Regions from separate parts of the Cellulosimicrobium sp. GQ32 genome, predicted to be linked through region 1. Evidence: predicted binding sites of a transcription regulator. Region 1 holds the regulator's gene; each other region holds the start of a gene.
What was found. The regulator HrcA, encoded in region 1, represses chaperone genes, less so after heat shock. The targets are predictions, from matches to a motif close to TTNGCACTCGNNNNNNNCGAGTGCNAA.
Positions count from the first base shown of each region.

Region 2: the regulator HrcA is predicted to act here: its motif matches at 2,048-2,074, upstream of groL (chaperonin GroEL).
Region 3: the regulator HrcA is predicted to act here: its motif matches at 2,608-2,634, upstream of AC6CH9_RS18615 (Hsp20/alpha crystallin family protein).
Region 4: the regulator HrcA is predicted to act here: its motif matches at 1,539-1,565, upstream of groES (co-chaperone GroES).

Region 1 is NZ_JCAXEP010000008.1:121,264-125,902, forward strand. Features, by position in the region: gene AC6CH9_RS14285 (HIT domain-containing protein) at 1-354, opposite strand, end outside; gene AC6CH9_RS14290 (16S rRNA (uracil(1498)-N(3))-methyltransferase) at 351-1,163, opposite strand; gene dnaJ (molecular chaperone DnaJ) at 1,177-2,298, opposite strand; gene hrcA (heat-inducible transcriptional repressor HrcA) at 2,432-3,448, opposite strand; gene AC6CH9_RS14305 (MFS transporter) at 3,530-4,639, opposite strand, start outside.
Region 2 is NZ_JCAXEP010000015.1:30,383-35,021, forward strand. Features, by position in the region: gene AC6CH9_RS19005 (urease subunit gamma) at 1-91, opposite strand, end outside; gene groL (chaperonin GroEL) at 260-1,885, opposite strand; gene AC6CH9_RS19015 (glycoside hydrolase family 15) at 2,178-3,644, shown strand; gene AC6CH9_RS19020 (phytoene desaturase family protein) at 3,732-4,639, opposite strand, start outside.
Region 3 is NZ_JCAXEP010000014.1:42,324-46,962, forward strand. Features, by position in the region: gene AC6CH9_RS18600 (thiolase family protein) at 1-196, opposite strand, end outside; gene AC6CH9_RS18605 (class I adenylate-forming enzyme family protein) at 193-1,671, opposite strand; gene AC6CH9_RS18610 (biotin transporter BioY) at 1,691-2,371, opposite strand; gene AC6CH9_RS18615 (Hsp20/alpha crystallin family protein) at 2,728-3,213, shown strand; gene AC6CH9_RS18620 (double zinc ribbon and FHA domain-containing protein) at 3,221-4,141, opposite strand; gene AC6CH9_RS18625 (vWA domain-containing protein) at 4,138-4,639, opposite strand, start outside.
Region 4 is NZ_JCAXEP010000003.1:344,470-349,108, reverse strand. Features, by position in the region: gene AC6CH9_RS07620 (glutamate--cysteine ligase) at 1-173, opposite strand, end outside; gene AC6CH9_RS07615 (THUMP-like domain-containing protein) at 179-1,468, opposite strand; gene groES (co-chaperone GroES) at 1,711-2,007, shown strand; gene AC6CH9_RS07605 (WhiB family transcriptional regulator) at 2,172-2,462, opposite strand; gene AC6CH9_RS07600 (MerR family transcriptional regulator) at 2,730-3,863, shown strand; gene guaB (IMP dehydrogenase) at 3,946-4,639, shown strand, end outside.

The DNA.
Region 1 (4,639 bases):
CGTCCACCCGAGCTCGGCGCCGGCGATGACGTGCCCGTGCACGTGGAACACGCTCTGCCCGGCGCGCGGGCCGGAGTTGAAGATCAGGCGGAACTGGCCGTCGGCCTGGTCGCCCGCGACCTCGTCGGCGAGCGCGACGACGTCGCTCAGCAGCTCCGGGTCGGCAGCCGCGAGCTGGGCGATGTCTCCGTGGTGGTCGCGCGGCACGACGAGCACGTGCACGGGGGCCTGGGGGTCGATGTCCCGGAAGGCGATCGAGCGCTCGCTCGTCGCCACGACGTCGGCGGGGAGCTCGCCCGCGACGATGCGGCAGAAGAGGCAGTCCGGGTCCGTGCGCGCGTCGGTGCTCGTCATGACCCCGAGGCTAGTCCAGGGCCGGCCGCCACGCCCCAGCGGCCGAGGCGCTCGGCGAGCAGCGCGACGGCGACGGGCCCGGCGGTCGACGTGCGCAGCACGTGCGGCCCCAGCCGGGCCGCGACCGCGCCGGCGGCCGTGAGGTCGGCGACCTCACGGTCGGAGATCCCACCCTCGGGACCGACGACGACCAGCACCTCGGGCGCCGGCCCGCCGTCCGCGGTCGCGCCGTCGGGCAGCGCGACGTCGGCGAGCGGCATCGCCGCCTCCTCGTGCAGCACGATCGCGCACCCGCCGCGCGCGACGACGTCGGCCGCCCGGGCGGCGAGGCCGCGCGAGTCGAGGGCCACCTCCACGTGCGGCAGGCGCGCGCGCCGCGCCTGCTTGGTCGCGGTGCGGACGGTCGCGAGCCAGCGCGCGCGGGACTTCGCGGCGCGCTCGCCCCGCCACACGACGACGGAGCGCTCCGCCTGCCACGGGACCACGACGTCGACCCCGATCTCGGTGGCCGCCTCGATCGCCATCTCGTCGCGGTCGCCCTTGGCCAGGGCCTGGACGAGCGTCACGACGACGGCGGGTGCGGGCTCGCGGTCGACCTCCTGGACGAGCAGGGTCACGCGGCCCGCGTCGGCGTGCTCGACGACGCACCGCAGGCGCAGCCCGTCACCGTCCACGACGTCGACCCGCTCACCCGTCCCGCGGCGCTGGACGACGCCTGCGTGGCGCCCCTCCGCCCCGTCGAGGACGTAGCGGTCGCCGGGCGCGACGGCGTCGAGCCCGGTCTCGGCGAGGAACACCGGAGCACTCACGCGCCCGCCCCTCTCAGCGCCCGGAGAGCTTGTCGCGCAGGCGCGAGAACACGCCCGGGTGCGCGGCGGACAGGCGCGGCTCGGGCCGCTCCTCGCCGCGCAGCGTCGCGAGCGTGCGCAGGAGCTGCTCCTGCTCCTCGTCGAGCTCGCGCGGCACCTGGACCTCGATGTGCACGTTGAGGTCGCCACGGCCGCTGCCGTGCAGGTGCCCGACGCCCAGGTTCTTGAGCGTGACGATCTGGCCCGGCTGCGTGCCCGGGCGGAGGTCGATCTCCTGCGCGCCGTCGAGCGTCTCGAGCTCGAGGACCGTGCCGAGCGCGGCGGCGGTCATGGGTACCTGGAGCGTGCAGTGCAGGTCGTCACCGCGGCGCACGAACGTGTCGTGGTTGCGCTCGCGGATCTCGACGTAGAGGTCGCCCGCGGGGCCGCCGGCCGGGCCGACCTCGCCCTGCGCGGTGAGCTTGATGCGCGTGCCGGTGTCGACGCCCGCGGGGACGTTGACCGTGATGCTCCGGCGGCTGCGCACGCGACCCTCGCCGGAGCACTCGGCGCACGGCTCGGGGATGACGGTGCCGAAGCCCTGGCACGCGGCGCACGGGGCGCTCGTCATGACCTGGCCGAGGAACGAGCGTGCCACGCGCTGGACCGTGCCGCGCCCGTGGCAGACCTCGCACGTGCGCGGCGAGGTGCCCGGACGACAGCACGAGCCGCCGCACGTCCCGCACACGACCGCCGTGTCGACCTGGAGCTCGCGCTGCGCGCCGAACGTCGCCTCGGACAGGTCGATGTCGAGCCGCACGAGCGCGTCCTGGCCGCGCCGTGCGCGCGGGATGGGGCCCTGCTGCGCCTGCCCGCCGCCGAAGAACGTCTCGAAGATGTCCTGGAAGCCGAAGCCGCCGCCCATGGGGCCGCTGCCGCCGCCGGGCGCGCTCGGGTCGACGCCGAGGTCGTACTGCTGGCGCTTCTCGGGGTTGGAGAGCACCTCGTACGCACGCGCGACGTCCTTGAAGCGGTCGCCCGCCTCCTCGCCCGCGACGTCCGGGTGCAGCTCGCGCGCGAGCCTGCGGTACGCCTTCTTGATCTGGTCCTGGCTGGCGTCGCGCGCCACGCCCAGGATCTCGTAGTAGTCGCTCACACGTCACTCTCTGCTGGTGCGGGTCGTGAGGCCGGCACGGGGCCGGTCGTGAAGGGTCTGGTGAGGGTCGTGAGACCGGCACCGGGCCGGTCGTCGAGGGTGCCTGCCGCGTGCGGGGAGGCCGCGGCGGGGCTCACGTGCCGAGCACCCGTGACAGGTAGCGCGCGACGGCGCGCACCGCCGCGATGGTCCCGGGGTAGTCCATGCGGGTCGGCCCGATCGAGCCGACGAGGGCGACCGTGTCACCGTCGTTACCGTAGCCGGTCGTCACGACGGAGGTCTCGACGAGGCCCTCGAGCTGGGTCTCGTGCCCGATCCGCACGCTCACGCCGGACTCCGCGGCCATCTCCGTGAGCAGGCCGAGGAGGACCACCTGCTCCTCGAGCGCCTCGAGGACCGGGCGCAGCGCGTGCTCGAACCGCATGCCCGCGCGGGCGAGGTTCGCCGTGCCCGCGAGCACGAGGCGCTCCTCGCTCTCCTCCGCGAGCGTCTGGGCGACGAGGTCGCCCACGGCGCGCACGAGCGGGGCGTCGTCGGGGTGGAAGCTCTCCGTCACGGCGGCGAGCCCCGGCGCGAGGTCGGCGAGGCGCTTGCCCGCCGCGGCGGCGTTGAGCCGCGCGCGGACCTCGACGAGCGTGCCCTCGTCGGGCACGCTCGCGACCTCGAGCGTGCGCTGCTCGACGCGCCCCGTGTCCGTGATGATCACGACGAGCAGGCGCGACTCCCCGACCGGCACGAGCTCGAGGTGACGCAACCCGGACCGGCTCAGGGACGGGTACTGCACGACCGCGACCTGACCCGTGAGCTGCGCGAGCAGGCGGCCGGCGCGGGCGATGACGTCGTCGAGGTCGACCCCTTCGGAGAGGAAGGTCTCGATCGCGCGCTTCTCCGGCCCCGACAGCGGCTTGACGCCCGAGAGGCGGTCGACGAAGAGGCGGTAGCCCTTGTCCGTCGGGATGCGGCCCGCGGAGGTGTGCGGCTGCGCGATGAACCCGGCGTCCTCGAGGGCCGCCATGTCGTTGCGGATCGTCGCGGGCGAGACGCCGAGGCTGTGCCGCTCGGTGAGCACGCGCGACCCCACGGGCTCGCGCGTGAGGACGTAGTCCTCGACGATGGCCCGCAGGACCTCGAGCCGGCGCTCCTCGCTCACGTCCACCTCCCGCGTGCCGCACCGTCGCCGCCCCGGGCGGGCGCGCGGGGCGTCGGCACTCTCGACCTCCGAGTGCCAATCCTACGCGTCCGCGCGGCCCGTCCCGCGGTCCTCCGCTCGTCGCGAACGCAGGTCCACGAGCCCGACGACGAGCGCGAGCGCGACGAGCACGATCGTCACGAGCAGCGCGCGCCCCGTCGCGTGCGCCGCCGTGTCGCCGCTCGCCAGCCCGCCGTAGTACACGGACAGCACGACCGAGATCCCGACCGCGGACCCGATGCGCTGGCCGAGCTGGAGCATGCTCCCCGCGACGCCCGCGCGCCTCACCGGGACCTCGGACAGCGTGAGGGTCTGGTTCGGCGCGATGACCGTGCCGCTGCCCGCCCCCGCGACCAGCAGCGCGCCCGCGAGCGCCGGCCCGACGGCTCCCGGGTCGTCCCCGAGCAGCCGCACGACGGCGTCGGCCGCGACCACCCCGACGAGGACGAGCAGCACGCCGCCCACGACGAGCTGACGGCCCCAGCGCGCGACCCACCGGCCCGAGAACCAGGCGGAGACCCCGGACGCGACCGCGAACGGCGTCCCGACGAGCCCCGCCTGGAGCGGCGTGTACCCGAGCTCGTCCTGGAGGTAGAGCGTGACGACGAGGAAGATGCCCGTGAAGCCCGCGAAGTAGGCGAGCCCGAGCAGCGCCCCGTTGCGGAACGACCCGAGCCCGACCACCTGCGGGTCGAGCACCGCCTCGCCCGTGCGGCGCTGGTAGCGCCGCTCCCAGGCGACGGCCGCGACCCCCGCCACGGCGGCCGCGGCCAGCCACCACCAGCGCGACGCGTCGTCGCCCTGTCCCGTGGTCGTGACGAACGGCATCATGACGCCGAGCGTCGCAGCGCCCAGGAGCGCCAGCCCGACGAGGTCGAGGCGGCGCGGGCCCCGCCCGGTCCGCGCGTCGGCGGGCGGTGGCCCGGGCACGAGCCGCCACGCGAACGGCAGCAGGACGGCGACGACCGGGAGGTTCACGAGGAACACCCAGCGCCAGCCGGCCGCGGAGCCGGCCGCCGCGATGATGAGGCCGCCGAGCAGCGGGCCGAGCGCCGTCGAGACGCCGATCGTCGCGCCGAACATGCCGAACGCCCGGCCGCGCTCGAACCCGGAGAACTGCTGCTGGATGAGCCCGACGACCTGCGGGTTGAG
Region 2 (4,639 bases), on a different contig from region 1:
TGAGCAGCACGCCGCGCTCGCGCCGGTCGCGCGCGACCATGCCCGCGACGGCGAGCAGCAGCTTCTCGGTGTCCGCGGGTGTCAGGTGCATGGCGGCGATCCTGCCGCGTGTTCGTTTCCGGCGTGTATACACCGCGTTATACGTCCGTGTACCGGGACTCCCCGGGCACGACGAAGGCCGCCGACCGGGAGAACCCGACCGACGGCCTTCGATGTCCTGCGACCTCCCGGACCAGTCCGGGAGAGGGTCAGGCGTGGATCAGAAGTCCATGCCGCCCATGCCACCGTCGCCACCGGGGACGGCCGGAGCCTTCTCCGGCTTGTCGGCGACGACGGCCTCGGTCGTGAGGAAGAGCGCCGCGATGGAGGCGGCGTTCTGCAGCGCGGAGCGCGTGACCTTGACCGGGTCGTTCACGCCGGCGGCGAGGAGGTCCTCGTACACACCGGTCGCGGCGTTGAGGCCCTGGCCGGACGGGAGGTTGCGCACCTTCTCCGCGACGACGCCACCCTCGAGGCCCGCGTTGACGGCGATCTGCTTGAGCGGGGCGTCGATCGCGGCGCGCACGATCTGCGCACCGGTCGCCTCGTCACCCTCGAGCTCGAGCTTCTCGAACGCCACGGCACCGGCCTGGATGAGCGCGACGCCACCACCGGCGACGATGCCCTCCTCGACGGCCGCCTTCGCGTTGCGGACGGCGTCCTCGATGCGGTGCTTGCGCTCCTTGAGCTCGACCTCCGTCGCGGCACCCGCCTTGATGACGGCCACGCCGCCGGCGAGCTTCGCGAGGCGCTCCTGGAGCTTCTCGCGGTCGTAGTCGGAGTCCGACTTCTCGATCTCGCCACGGATCTGGTTGACGCGACCCTGGATCAGGTCGGCGTCGCCCGCACCCTCGACGATCGTGGTCTCGTCCTTGGTGACGACGACCTTGCGCGCCTGGCCGAGCAGGTCCAGCGTCGCGTTCTCGAGCTTGAGGCCCACCGTCTCGGTGATGACCTGGCCGCCGGTGAGGATCGCGATGTCCTGGAGCATGGCCTTGCGGCGGTCGCCGAAGCCCGGAGCCTTGACGGCGACGGACTTGAACGTGCCACGGATCTTGTTGAGCACCAGGGTCGCGAGCGCCTCGCCCTCGACGTCCTCGGCGATGATGAGGAGCGAGCGGCCGGCCTTCATGACCTGGTCGAGGACCGGGAGCAGGTCCTTCACGTTCGAGATCTTGGACTCGACGATGAGGACGTACGGGTCCTCGAGCACGGCCTCCTGGCGCTCGGGGTCCGTCTCGAAGTAGCGCGCGAGGAAGCCCTTGTCGAAGCGCATGCCCTCGGTGAGCTCGAGCTCGAGGCCGAACGTGTTCGACTCCTCGACCGTGATGACGCCCTCCTTGCCCACCTTGTCGAGGGCCTCGGCGATGAGCTCGCCGATCGCGGGGTCGCCGGCGGAGATGGCGGCCGTGGCGGCGATCTCCTCCTTGGTCTCGATCTCCTTGGCGGCGTTGAGCAGCTGCTCGGTCACCGCGTCGACGGCCTTCTCGATGCCGCGCTTGACGGCGATCGGGTTGGCGCCGGCCGCGACGACGCGCAGGCCCTCGCGCACGAGCGCCTGGGCGAGCACGGTCGCGGTGGTGGTGCCGTCACCCGCGACGTCGTCGGTCTTCTTGGCGACCTCCTTGACGAGCTCCGCACCGATCTTCTCGTACGGGTCCTCGAGCTCGATCTCCTTGGCGATGGAGACGCCGTCGTTCGTGATGGTCGGCGCGCCCCACTTCTTGTCGAGCACGACGTTGCGGCCCTTGGGGCCGAGGGTGACCTTGACGGTGTCGGCGAGGGCGTTGAGCCCGCGCTCCATGCTCCGACGAGCCTCCTCGTCGAAGGCGATGATCTTGGCCATGGGGAATGATCCTCCGCTGGTGGCGTATGGCGGTCGGCCGGCGCCCGCGACGGACGGCCCGCGACGGGCGGCGTTCATGTCACGCCGCCGGGGCGGGCCTCACCTGTCGACCTGGTGTGGTGCGCCGCACCCGCGGTGAGCGGCTGCCTGCGCTGGTCACTTCTGTCACTCTCATGACGAGAGTGCTAACGCCATTATTGGCACTCGCAGGGGGCGAGTGCAAGACAGCCCGCCACGGCCCTCCCCCGTATCGCGACGGGCGAAACCCGCCGTGCCTCGCGATCCCCCTAGGATGCGCGGTGTGATCCGCGCAACACCGTCGTGGCGCCTCGCAGCAGCCCTGGCCGGCTGCGTGCTGGTCCCTGCCCTCGGCCTCACCGCCGCGACCGCCGTCGCCGCCCCCACGGGCGAGCACATCGACCTGTACCAGGACGGCGTGGCCGTCACGACCGCACCCGGCGGCGGCACCGCGCTCCTGCGCCTCGCCCCCGGTGCCGGGGCGACCTACCTCCCCGGCAGCCGCGTGCTCGACCCGACGACCCTCGACCCGGTCGCGCTCGCCGCGGGCGTCGACCCCGCGGACGGCGAGGCGAACCGGCTCGCGCAGGTCGCGGGTGCCCGGCTCGACGCGTCGGCGCTCCTCGACCCCGCACGGGCGCAGGACGCCGCCGCCGCGGCGCGCGCGTGGCTCGCGTCCGGCGTCGTCCCCGGGGTGGACGGCCCGTTCGCCGCGCTCGGCGAGGCCGCGCTCCTCGACCTGCGCGCCCTCACCCTCGACGACGGCGCCGCGCTCGCCGCCGCCTCTCCCAAGTGGCGCTACGTGTGGCCGCGCGACGCGTCGTTCACCGCCGCGGCGTTCGCGCGCACCGGGCACGTCGACGACGCACGGGACGTCCTCGGCTTCCTCGCCCGCGTCCAGGAGGACGACGGGTCGTTCCACGCCCGCTACCTGCCCGACGGCTCGGGCGTGCCCGACGACCGCGGCCTCCAGTCCGACGGCGTCGGCTGGGTCCTGTGGGCGGCCGACGTCGTGCTCGAGGAGACGCCTGCCGCCGAGCGGCGCGAGGTCGCCGCGGAGCTGCGGCCCCTCGTCGACGCCGCGACCGACCACGCGCTCTCGCTCGTCGACGGCGAGGACCCGCTGCCCCCGCCGTCGAGCGACTACTGGGAGGTCGAGCCGACCGCGCTCACCCTCGGGACCGCCGGGCCCCTGCTCGCCGGGCTCGAGGCCGCGGCGGACGTCTACGCCGCCGCAGGCGACACGGTCCGGGCCACCGACGCGACGCTCGGCGCCGCACGGCTGCGCATGGCCGTCGAGCGGTCGTTCGGGTCGCAGGGCTACCCGCGCCACGTCACCGGCGGCGCGCGCGACGCGTCCACCGCGTTCGTCCTGCCCCCGTTCCAGCCCGAGCCGCTCGCGGGCGCGGACGTCGCGTGGCGCGCGTCCGTCACCGAGATGCTGCGCCCCGCCGGAGGGCTCGCTCCCGGGGCGGGCTGGCGCGAGGACGGCATCTCCTGGACTCCGCAGACGACGCTCTACGCGCTCACCGCCGCGTCGTCGTCCGAGCCCGAGGACGTCGCGGACGCCGAGGAGTGGCTGCGGTGGGTCGACGACCACCGCACCGCGTCGGGCGCGATCCCGGAGAAGGTCCTCGCGGACGGGTCGCCGGCCGCCGTCGCACCGCTGTCGTGGAGCTCTGCGCTCGTCGTGCTCGCGCTCGTCGAGCTCGACACGACCACCGCCACCCCGGCGAGGTAGAGGCGTGGTCAGGCGAGGTAGAGGCGTGGTCAGGCGAGGTAGAGGCGTGGTCGCCCGCGGTCGAGGCGTGGTCGCGCACCGCGAGCGCTACCTGGCGCCCACACCCGACGTCGGCGCCAGATCGGGCTCCGCGCGGACGTCGAACTCCCGGCGCAGCACGCGCCGCGCGGCGTACCAGCCGCCGAGCCCGTGCACGCCCGGCCCGGGCGGCGTGGAGGCCGAGCACAGGTACACGCCCTCGAGCCCGACGGCGTACGGGTCGAGCCGGGGCGTCGGACGCGCGACCATCTGCCACATGCTCACCGCGCCGCCCGCGATGTCGCCGCCCACGTAGCTCTCGTCGTGCGCGGCCATCTCCGCGGCGGGCACGCAGCGGGACGCGACGACGAGGTCCCGGACCCCCGGGGCGAACCGTTCGAGCTGACCGAGGACGTCCTCGGTCACGTCGCGCGTCGAGCCGGCGGGCACGTGCGCGTACGTCCACAGCGGCCGCAGGCCGTCCGCCTCGCGCGCCGGGTCGACGACGGTCGGGTCGCTCGCGAGCATCATCGGCCGCACCGCGTGCCGGCCGGCCGCGACGTCCGCCTCCGCGCGCGCCATCTCGCCGCGCGTGCCGCCGACGTGCACCGTCCCGGCACGCCCCACCTCCGGGTCCGCCCACGGGACCGACCCGGAGAGCACGAGGTCGACCTTCGCGGCCGCGTCGCCGTGCCGGAAGCTGCGCAGGGCCCACTCCGTGCGCGGCGACAGGCGGTCGGTGAACACGTCCGCGACGACGCGCGGGGCCGTGTCGAACACGTAGGCCCGAGCCCGCGGCAGGTCGGCGCGCGTGCCGACGCGGTGACCCGTGACGACCTCGCCGCCGTGCGCCCGCAGGTCGTCCAGGAGTGCCGCGACGATCGCGCCCGACCCACCCTTCGGCAACGGCCAGCCCCCGGGCGCATGGCCGAGCGAGGCCAGCAGGAGCGCCGTCCCGGCGGCGGCCAGCGACGGCA
Region 3 (4,639 bases), on a different contig from region 1:
AGCATCCCAGGACGACGTCCGCGACGTCGTCCTCGACCCCCAGCGCGCGCACGTCGCCGAGCGTCGCGCCGAGCGCCCCGGCCGCGAGGTCGACCTCGGACAGCGACCGGTGCCCGTGCCCGGCCGTCCCGACCCACGTGCGGCGCGCCGCGACCACGACGGGCGCGTCGTCCGGCGCACCTCGGTCCGCGCTCATCGCAGCGGCTCCAGGCCCGACCGCGCGGGGTCGGTGCCCCCCAAGGCCTCGCTCACGGCGCCGCGCGCGGCCTTGCCCGACGGCGTCCGGGGCAGCGCGCGCGTGCCGTACCAGCGCCGCGGCCGCTGCGCCGGGGCGAGCGCCGCGCGCGCGACCCGCTCCAGGTGGGCGCGCAGCCCCGGCCGGTCGTCGCACTCCACGACGGCGCTCACGACCGCGCCGAGGCGACGGTGCGCGGTCCCGAGCACGACGACGTCCCGGACGCCCGGCACGGCACGCAGCACGACCTCGACGTCCTCGGGCACGACGGTCGACCCGCCGGTGAGGATCGCCCCGTCCCCGCGGCCGCGCAGCACGAGCCTGGCAGGGGCTTCCCCGCCGGGCGCCGACGCGGGCGCGGCACCCGGCGCGGGCTCGGGCAGGGGGTCCGCGAGATCGCCGACGGTGCTCCACGCGCCGTCGCGGCGCAGCGGCCCCGTGGCACGCGCGAGGTACCCGCGCGAGACCCAGGGCGAGCGGACCCAGACCTCACCGACGCTCGCCGCGGGCAGCGGCCGCACGGCCAGGTCGACCCCGGGGAACGCGCGCAGCCCCGACCCGTCCGGGTCGTAGGCGACGAACGACAGCTCGACCGCGCCGTAGTACGCGAGCACGTCGATGCCCAGAGCCGCGGCGCGAGACCGCGCCCCCGGGGCGAGCGACGCGCCGCCGACGACCGCGTGCCGTAGCCGCGACGGCGCTCCCGCCGCGACGGCGTCGAGCACGTCGTCGAGGACCTGGGGCACGAGGTGCACGACGTCGCTGCTCGCGAGCGCGGAGGTCGTGGCCGCCGGGGTGCGCGTGAGGTAAGCGCACGCCCCGACGGCGAGCGTGTGCACGGCCGCGAAGCAGTAGAGGGACGACGCGAGCGGCCCCGGGACGAGCACGGTGTCGGTGGGGCGGAGGCGGAGGAGCCGCGTGACGTCGTCGAACGACCCCACCCACGACGCTCGGGTGCGCACGACCGCACGCGGGCGGCCCGTGCTGCCCGACGAGAAGCCCGCCCACGCGAGGTCGTCCGGGGCGGGCGCGTGGCCCGTGCCAGGGCTCGCACCCCCCTGCTGGGCGAGCCCCGGCACGAGGTCGGGGCCGGCGCCGGTCCCGCGCGGCAGCGGCACCTCGACGAACGTGCGGGGGGCCAGCGTGCGCAGCACCTCCGCGCGGTGCGCGCGCGGCCACGCCGCGTCGCACACCAGCGGCGTCGCGCCGGCGTGGTCGGTGGCGAGGACCGCCGTCAGCAGGTCCAGCGGGTCGGGCAGGGACACGGCGACGAGGTCGCCGGGACGCGTGCCCGTCGCGGTGAGGTGCGTCGCGCCCGCACGCACGTCCGCGGCGAGCGCGGCGTAGGTGCGTGACCGCTCGGGGGTGCGCAGGGCGGGACGGTCGCGCACCGCCGGGTCGGCGGCGTGCGTCAGGACCTGGTGGGCGACGGGCACGCGGACACTCTCGCAGGTGTCAGGAGGAGAGGGGGTCGGTGGCCGCGGGGCGGCCTGTGGGGCGGCCCGACCGTCGCGCGGCCGGGTAGGCCCGCACGACGCCGACGGTGATCGCCGCGGCGGCCAGCGCCTTGAGGACGTCGCCGGGCACGAACGCGAGAGAGAGCTGCGCGGTGGTGGCGAGCGGCACCCCTGTGACGAGCGACTGGACCGGCACGCCGAGCGCGTAGACCACCGCGACCCCGCCGACGAGGCACGCGACGAGCACGCCGACGAACGTCACCCGGCGCAGCCGGTCGACGAGCCGGCCCACGACCGCCGCCCCCACGAGGAACCCGACCAGGTAGCCGGCGGACGGGCCGACGAACGCCCCGAGGCCGCCGCGTCCGCCCGCGAGGACCGGGAGTCCCGCCACCGCGAGCGCGAGGAACGTCGCGACGGCGAGCGCGCCGCGCCACGCACCGAGGATCGTGCCGGCGAGCATGACGCCGAGCGTCTGGAGGGTGATCGGGACGGCGTTCCCGAACAGCGCGACCGAGCCGGGCATGCCCAGCGCCGCGATCAGCGCCGCGAACGTCGCGACGCGCGCCGCGTCCCCTGCGTCGAGGGCGAGCGGTCCGCGGGTCCCTGCCGGCGGGACCGGGGTCGTCGTGGTGGTCCGGGGCGTCTCGGAGGTCGTCCCGGTCGAGGCGTCGGTCATGGCGCTCCCTGCGTCGTCGTGGCGGGTCGGTGCTCGACCCGTCGTGGCCACGTCCACTCTCCCGACTCGGGGCGCCGCGCGACGACGGGGGCACGGACGACCACGGGGGCGCCGCGTGCATGAATCGCACAACCGGTTGGAGGGTTCCCCCAACAGGATCGCGCCGACAGGAAGTCGATCCGGAGGACGTCGACAACCGCGCTCCGTCGGACCCGGGAACGGTCCGCGACGACCTCTTGGCACTCTGCGGGGGAGAGTGCTAGAACAGTCGTGTAGCCGCCCGTGAGGTGCCTACCTCGCGGGAGCACCGACCGGTCCCGGACGGTCCGGGACCGACGACGAGGGAGGTGAGAGGTGTGGCTGCGATGACCGATCCGTTCACGACCACCTTCGACGCGATGGACCGGCTGGTCGGCCAGCTCGCGTCCGGGGCGCGCGCGACCGCCGCGTCGGCGTCGGGCGGCATGCCGCTCGACCTGTTCCGGGCGGGGGACCACTACGTCCTGACGATGGACCTCCCGGGCGTCGACCCGGGGACGATCGACGTGTCCGTCGAGGACCGCACTCTGACGATCCGCGCCGAGCGCAGCCCGCGGACCGACCCCGACGTCCAGTGGCTCGCGCGCGAACGGCCCTCGGGGACCTACGCGCGCCAGCTCACGGTGGGGCGCGGGCTCGCGCTCGACAAGATCTCGGCGTCGTACGAGGACGGGGTGCTGTCGTTGACCATCCCCGTCGCGGAGGAGGCCCGGCCTCGCCGGATCGAGGTCGCGCACCGCGCGGGCGGGGGTGCGGCGACGCAGATCACGGCCGAGGCCGAGCCCCGGGCGAGCGAGGGCTGAGCCCGGCTCAGACCTCGCCCGGGAGCGCCTTGCGGACGACGAGCCGCGTCCAGGCGCCCAGGTAGATCCGGTCCCCGTCGGACAGCTCGCGTCGCTGCCCGGCGGGGACCGGGTCCGTCGGCAGCGGTTCGCCCGCCGGGCTCACGTAGGTCCCGTTCGACGACTGGAGGTCCTCGACCCACCACCGCTGACCGTCCGTGCTGAGCTGGCAGTGCCGGCGCGAGACGCCGGTGTCGGCGCCGCAGTCGACCTGCGGGTGGATGCCCCGCGACACCGACGGACGCCCGACGAGCACGCTGCGCTCGCGCAGCACGACGAGGCCCGGCAGGCCCGCCGAAGGCATCGGGTCCTCGGGCTGCTGCGCCGTGTACCAGTCGGGGTCGATCCAGATCTCCACGACCCACTGGTCCGGGCCGGGGACCGGAGGTGTCGGCAGGTGGGTGCCCGACGACGCGGGCTCGCCCGGAGCGGCCGGCTCGCCCGCGGCACCCGCCTCGGGTGCGGTGGGCGTGGCCGCGGCGGGCAGCGGGGTCGACGACGGCGCCGGGGTCGCGGCCGAGGCCGGGAGCGGGGGCGGCGTGGCCGAGACGGGCGTGCCCGAGACGGGGGGCGCGGGCGGCGTGGGCCGCGACGGCGGGTCGAGCGAGAGCGCGGACGGCGGGTCGACCGGGTCGGGCAGGGCGCCCGTCGTGAAGTCGTAGCCGCAGTTCTCGCAGAACAGCGCGCCGCCGGGGGCGGGGGACCCGCAGTTCGGGCACGGGACGGGCTGGGTCGTCGCGGCCGCGGCCGGGGCGCCGCCCGGCGTGTCCGTCGCGCCGCTCGGGGCGGACGTGGCAGGGGTCGACGCGGCGCCGATCGGCTCGCCGCACACGTCGCAGTAGTCGGTCGACTCGGACGGGTGCCCGTTGGGGCAGACGACGGCGCTCACCGGCGGACCCGGGTCGTCTTCGTCGAGGCGGTGTCGAGCGCCATCTCGTCCAGGGTCGAGGTGTTGCGCTTGAGGCGCACCGTCCCCTGCTCCTCGTTGTCGATGTCGACGACCTTGCGCAGCCGCGACGTCGCCTCCTCGTTGCCGGTCTGCTGGGCGAGCTGCACGGCGCGCCCGAGCTTGACGGTCGCCGTCGCCTCGTCGCCCGACGCCTTGGCCGCGAGGCCCTCCTGGATGGCCGCGGCGAGCTCCGTCTGGCCCGTGTAGTGCGCGACCTCGGGGTTGATGCGCGTGGTGAGCGACTCGTCGTCGGACCACTTGGCCTTGACCAGGCCGGACGAGACGACCTCGCCGTTGACCGCGAGCTGGACGCGTGCCGCGAGCTGCTCGGAGCCGACCGGCTTGGACGCGACGCGCACGGCGACGTGGTAGTCGCGCGACTCGTCGCCCCACGAGCCGGTCGGGTAAGCACCTGTGAGCGGGTTGACCTCGGCACGG
Region 4 (4,639 bases), on a different contig from region 1:
TCCTGCTTGATCGACGGGTGCGCCCCACCGCCCTCGGGCCGCACGGCGTCGAGCACGGTCTGCGCGACCTGGCGCAGGTCTCCCGAGTCGGCGTCGACGAGCGCGAGCTCCCACTCCAGCCCGACGGTCGAGCGCTCCGACCGCGCGAACGGGATCGCGGTGCGCCGCGGCAGGACGCTCACCGCGGACCCTCCTGGGCGTCGTTCTGCGGGGCGCCCGTCGAGGGGACGGCGAGCGGCTCGACGACGAGGACCTGCTGGGACCCGCCCACACGCGTCAGGACGATCGTGGCGGTCCGGTCGCCCGTGAGGGCGAGCTGGCGTCGGAGCTGCTCGGGCGTGACGGCCGTGCCGCGCTTCTTGATCGTCAGGCGCCCCACGCCGCGCTCGCGCAGGTAGGAGCGCAGCCGCTTGAGGCCGAACGGCATCGTGTCGAGCACGCGGTACCCGCGCGCGAGGCCGTCCGCGAGCCCGGTCGCGTCGAGGGGTGCGGGGGAGTCGGTCGTCACGTACGCGATCGTCCGGTCGAGCAGCCGCCCGCCGAGCCCGCGGGCCGCGTGGGCGACGAGCCCCGCACGGATGACCGCGCCGTCGGGCTCGTAGAGGTACTGCCCGACGCCGCCCACGTCGGGCACGACGTCCTCGTCGCCGGGACGGTGGGCGACCCGCCGCGTCGTGGTGCGCTCGGTCCCGTCCGAGCCGGTCCACGTCGTGAGGACGAGCGCGGAGCGGCCCGGTCCCTCGGGCGCGAGCGGGCCGAACCAGAGACCCGCCTCCACCACGTCGCCGTCGACCGAGACCCACTCGGTCTCGGCGTCCTCGGGCAGGCCGTCGTGCGGGATCCCGGGACCGACCTTGATGCCCACGGCGGGGACGCGCTCGCGCAGCGCCCACACCGCGTCGAGCGGCGGGGCGTAGGCCTTCGGGTCGAACACGCGCTTGCCGCCCCGTGTCCGTCGGGCGGGGTCGGCGTACACGCCCTCGACCCGCTCGCCCTCCAGGTCGAGCGCGAGCCCGTCGCCGTGGCGCACCTCGGCCTCGGGGAAGTGGCGCAGGTTCACGGTCGCGATCGCCGCGGTGAGCTCGTCGACGTCGGTCGCGAGCACCTCGAGCTCCGCGGCGGCGAACGCGAGCGCGTCGACGCCGATCCCGCTCGTGAGGTCGGCGACGCGCCGGATCCCCGCGTCCTGGTACCGCCGCGCGTGCAGGCCCGCGACGACGAGCCGGCTCGCCTGCTCCAGTCCCGCCTGCGTGAAGAGCATGCCGTCGGCGAACGCGCCGAGCTTGCCGCGGGCGGCCGCGCGCAGCCGCGACTGCGTGAGCGCCGCGGCGGCCAGGTCCGGGTCGACGCCCTTCGCGCGCAGCCCCGCCGAGAGCACGAGCGCCTGCTGCTCGTCGTACGGCGGGAGCGCGCCGAGCAGCGCCCAGCCCTCGGGGCTGAGCAGCTTGGTCAGCGTGGCGGCGTCCATGGCGTCGATCCTTCCACGGGGGACGGGGACCCCGCGCAGCCGGGACCCGGATCGTCCCGAGGGGCGGACGTTGGCACTCGCCTTGACCGAGTGCTAACGGCGACCTAGATTTGAGGACGTGCCGCCACCGCTCGCGGAGGCGGCACCACGTGCGACCAGGCTGTCCGGCACCCGCGACGACGGCCAGCCGGGTGCGCTCGACCCATCCGTTGCAGTTCTCACCGCGAAAGGGGAGGTCCGACGTGTCGGTCCCCATCAAGCCGCTCGAGGACCGGATCGTCGTGAAGGCCCTCGAGGCCGAGACCACGACCGCATCCGGCCTGGTCATCCCGGACACCGCCAAGGAGAAGCCCCAGGAGGGCGAGGTCCTGGCCGTCGGTCCGGGCCGTGTCGACGACAACGGCAACCGCGTCCCGCTCGACGTGACCGTCGGCGACAAGGTCATCTACAGCAAGTACGGCGGCACCGAGGTCAAGTACGGCGGCGTGGACTACCTGGTCCTCTCCGCGCGCGACATCCTCGCCGTGGTGGTCGGCTGACGCCGACCTCGTTCCAGCAGCAGGGCCCGCGACCGTCCGGTCGCGGGCCCTGCTGCGTTCCGTGGCTGGTCGCCCCACCGTTCCCACGGGTCGTGCGCACGTGCTCCCGGTACGACGTCGGACCGGTGCCGTGCAGGTCTGCTGGTGGTGCCGCGGAGGGCTGGTCAGCCGGTGCGGCGAGCGCCGCCGGCGAGGATCGCCGCCCGCTCGTCCTCGCTCAGGCCGCCCCACACCCCGTACGGCTCGCGCACACGGAGCGACTGCTCGCGGCACTGCATCATGACGGGGCACGAGTGGCAGATCGCCTTCGCGGCCTCCGCGCGACGGCGGCGCGTCGAGCCGCGTTCGCCCTCGGGGTGGAAGAACAGCGTGTCGTCCGCGTCACGGCACGAGCCCTGGTACTGCCATTCCCACAACTCCATGACGGGCCCGGGGAGCCTCGAGATCTCTGCCATGGCGAACAACCTACAAGCGTTGCAGAGGTTGTTCAAGTCCCCTGTGGTGAAAAAGTGAACGGGCAGGTCGCGACCGGTTCGAACCCGCAGATGTGGGTCGCGCGGCGTCGAAGCGATCCATGGCATGCGGAGGGGCTGGCGCGATGTTGACGCGATGGCGCGTTTGCGCGTGTGGTGAACAAATGCTGCACAAGGCTGAAGCGAAGGGTGCAGGACTGTGACCTGGACGAGGTGGCGAGACCGGTGACCGGTCGGCAGAATCGATCCATGACCTCCGTCCGGTCCGCCCCCGACCCCGAGGGAGCCCGACCGAGCATGTCCACGAACCCCGGCCTCGCCGTCGCCGCCGTCGCGCGCCGGCTCGGCGTCGCGCCCGCGACCCTGCGGACCTGGGACCGCCGCTACGGCCTCGGGCCCTCCCAGCACCGCGCAGGCTCCCACCGGCGCTACACGGACGACGACGTCGCGCGTCTGGTCGTCATGCGGCGCCTCACGCTCGACGGCGTCGCGCCCGCCGACGCGGCCCGCGCGGCGCTGGCGGCCGACGACGACGAGCTCGACGCGCACCGCGGTGCCGTCTCGTTCGACGAGCACGGGGCCGAGGGGGGCGCGGACCTCGACGACGACCTCGACGCGGACGACGCGACCCCCGAGCCCGCGCCACCGTCGCGCCCGTTCCTGCGGGCGGTGCCGGGCGGCGAACCCGCGCGGGGGACGGGGCCGCGCGCCGTCGGCGTGCGGGAGGCTCCGCGCCCCACGCGCGTGTCCGACGTCGTCGACGCCGCGATCGCGTACGACCAGCGCACGTGCGACCGGCTCCTGCGGATCCCCGCAGGCGGCGACCCCGCGGCCTGGTGGTCCGACCTCGTCGAGCCGGCGCTCGAGCGGCTCGCCGAGCGCACCGTGCTCGCCGGCCCGGGGGAGGTCCCCGAGGTCGTGCTCGCCAACGCGACGCTGGGAGCGCTGCGCGAGTACACGCAGGCGAGCGAGGACGCGATCGTCGCGGCGGGGGGGCCGCCCCGCAACCACCCGAGCCGCATGCGCCGGATCGTCCTCGTGTTCGCGGCGCCGGACGAGCCGCTGCCGCTGGCCGCGCACGCTCTCGCGGCGTCGCTGGCATCCCACGGCGCGATGGCCCGCATCGTCACGGGGCCGGCGAACGTCCACCGCACGCTCGAGATCGTCACGATGGTGCGGCCCTCCGCCGTCGCCATGGTGACGACCCAGGCGCGTCCCGACCTGGGGATCGTCCATGCCGCGCACGAGGCGAACCCGAGCCTGCCGTTCTTCGTCGGCCTGCCGAGCGACGAGGCCGCCGGCGACCTCCCGCTCGCCGCGACGGTGCACCGCGTGCGCAGCTTTCCCGGGCTCCTGCACGAGCTCCTCGCGGTCGTCCGCTGAGGTCTCGGGCGGGCGGCCCACGGGGTGCCGGGCGCGGGTCGCGGCGGGAATACCGGAGAGCCCCGCGGCGTAGAATCCTGGTGTGACCGCCTCGCCCGTCCCCGCCGCCGCTCCCGACCGCGACCCCTTCGGTTTCCTGGGTCTCACCTATGACGACGTCCTGCTGCAGCCCGGGTACTCGGACCTGGCGCCGTCGGACATCGACACCACGACGCGCCTGACCCGCGAGATCTCGATCCGCGTCCCGCTCGTCTCGGCGGCGATGGACACCGTCACCGAGTCGCGCATGGCGATCGCGATGGCGCGCCAGGGCGGCATCGGCGTCCTGCACCGCAACCTCTCCATCGAGGACCAGGCGCTCCAGGTGGACCTGGTGAAGCGCACGCAGACGGGGATCATCGACAACCCGGTGACGATCGGCCCGGACGCCACGCTCGAGGAGCTCGACAAGACGGCGGGCGAGTACCGCATCTCCGGCTTCCCCGTCCTCGACGCCGAGCGCCGCCTCATCGGCATGGTCACCAACCGCGACCTGCGCTTCACGCCCGTCGCGGAGTGGGCCACGACCAAGGTCGACGAGGTCATGACGCCGCAGCCGCTCATCACGGGCCCGGCCGGCATCTCGCGCGAGGAGGCCACCGCGCTCCTGCGCAAGCACAAGCTCGAGCGTCTCCCGCTCGTGGACGCCGACGGCCGCCTCACGGGTCTCATCACCGTCAAGGACTTCGTGAAGTCCGAGCAGTTCCCGCAGGCGTCCAAGGACGGCCAGGGCCGCC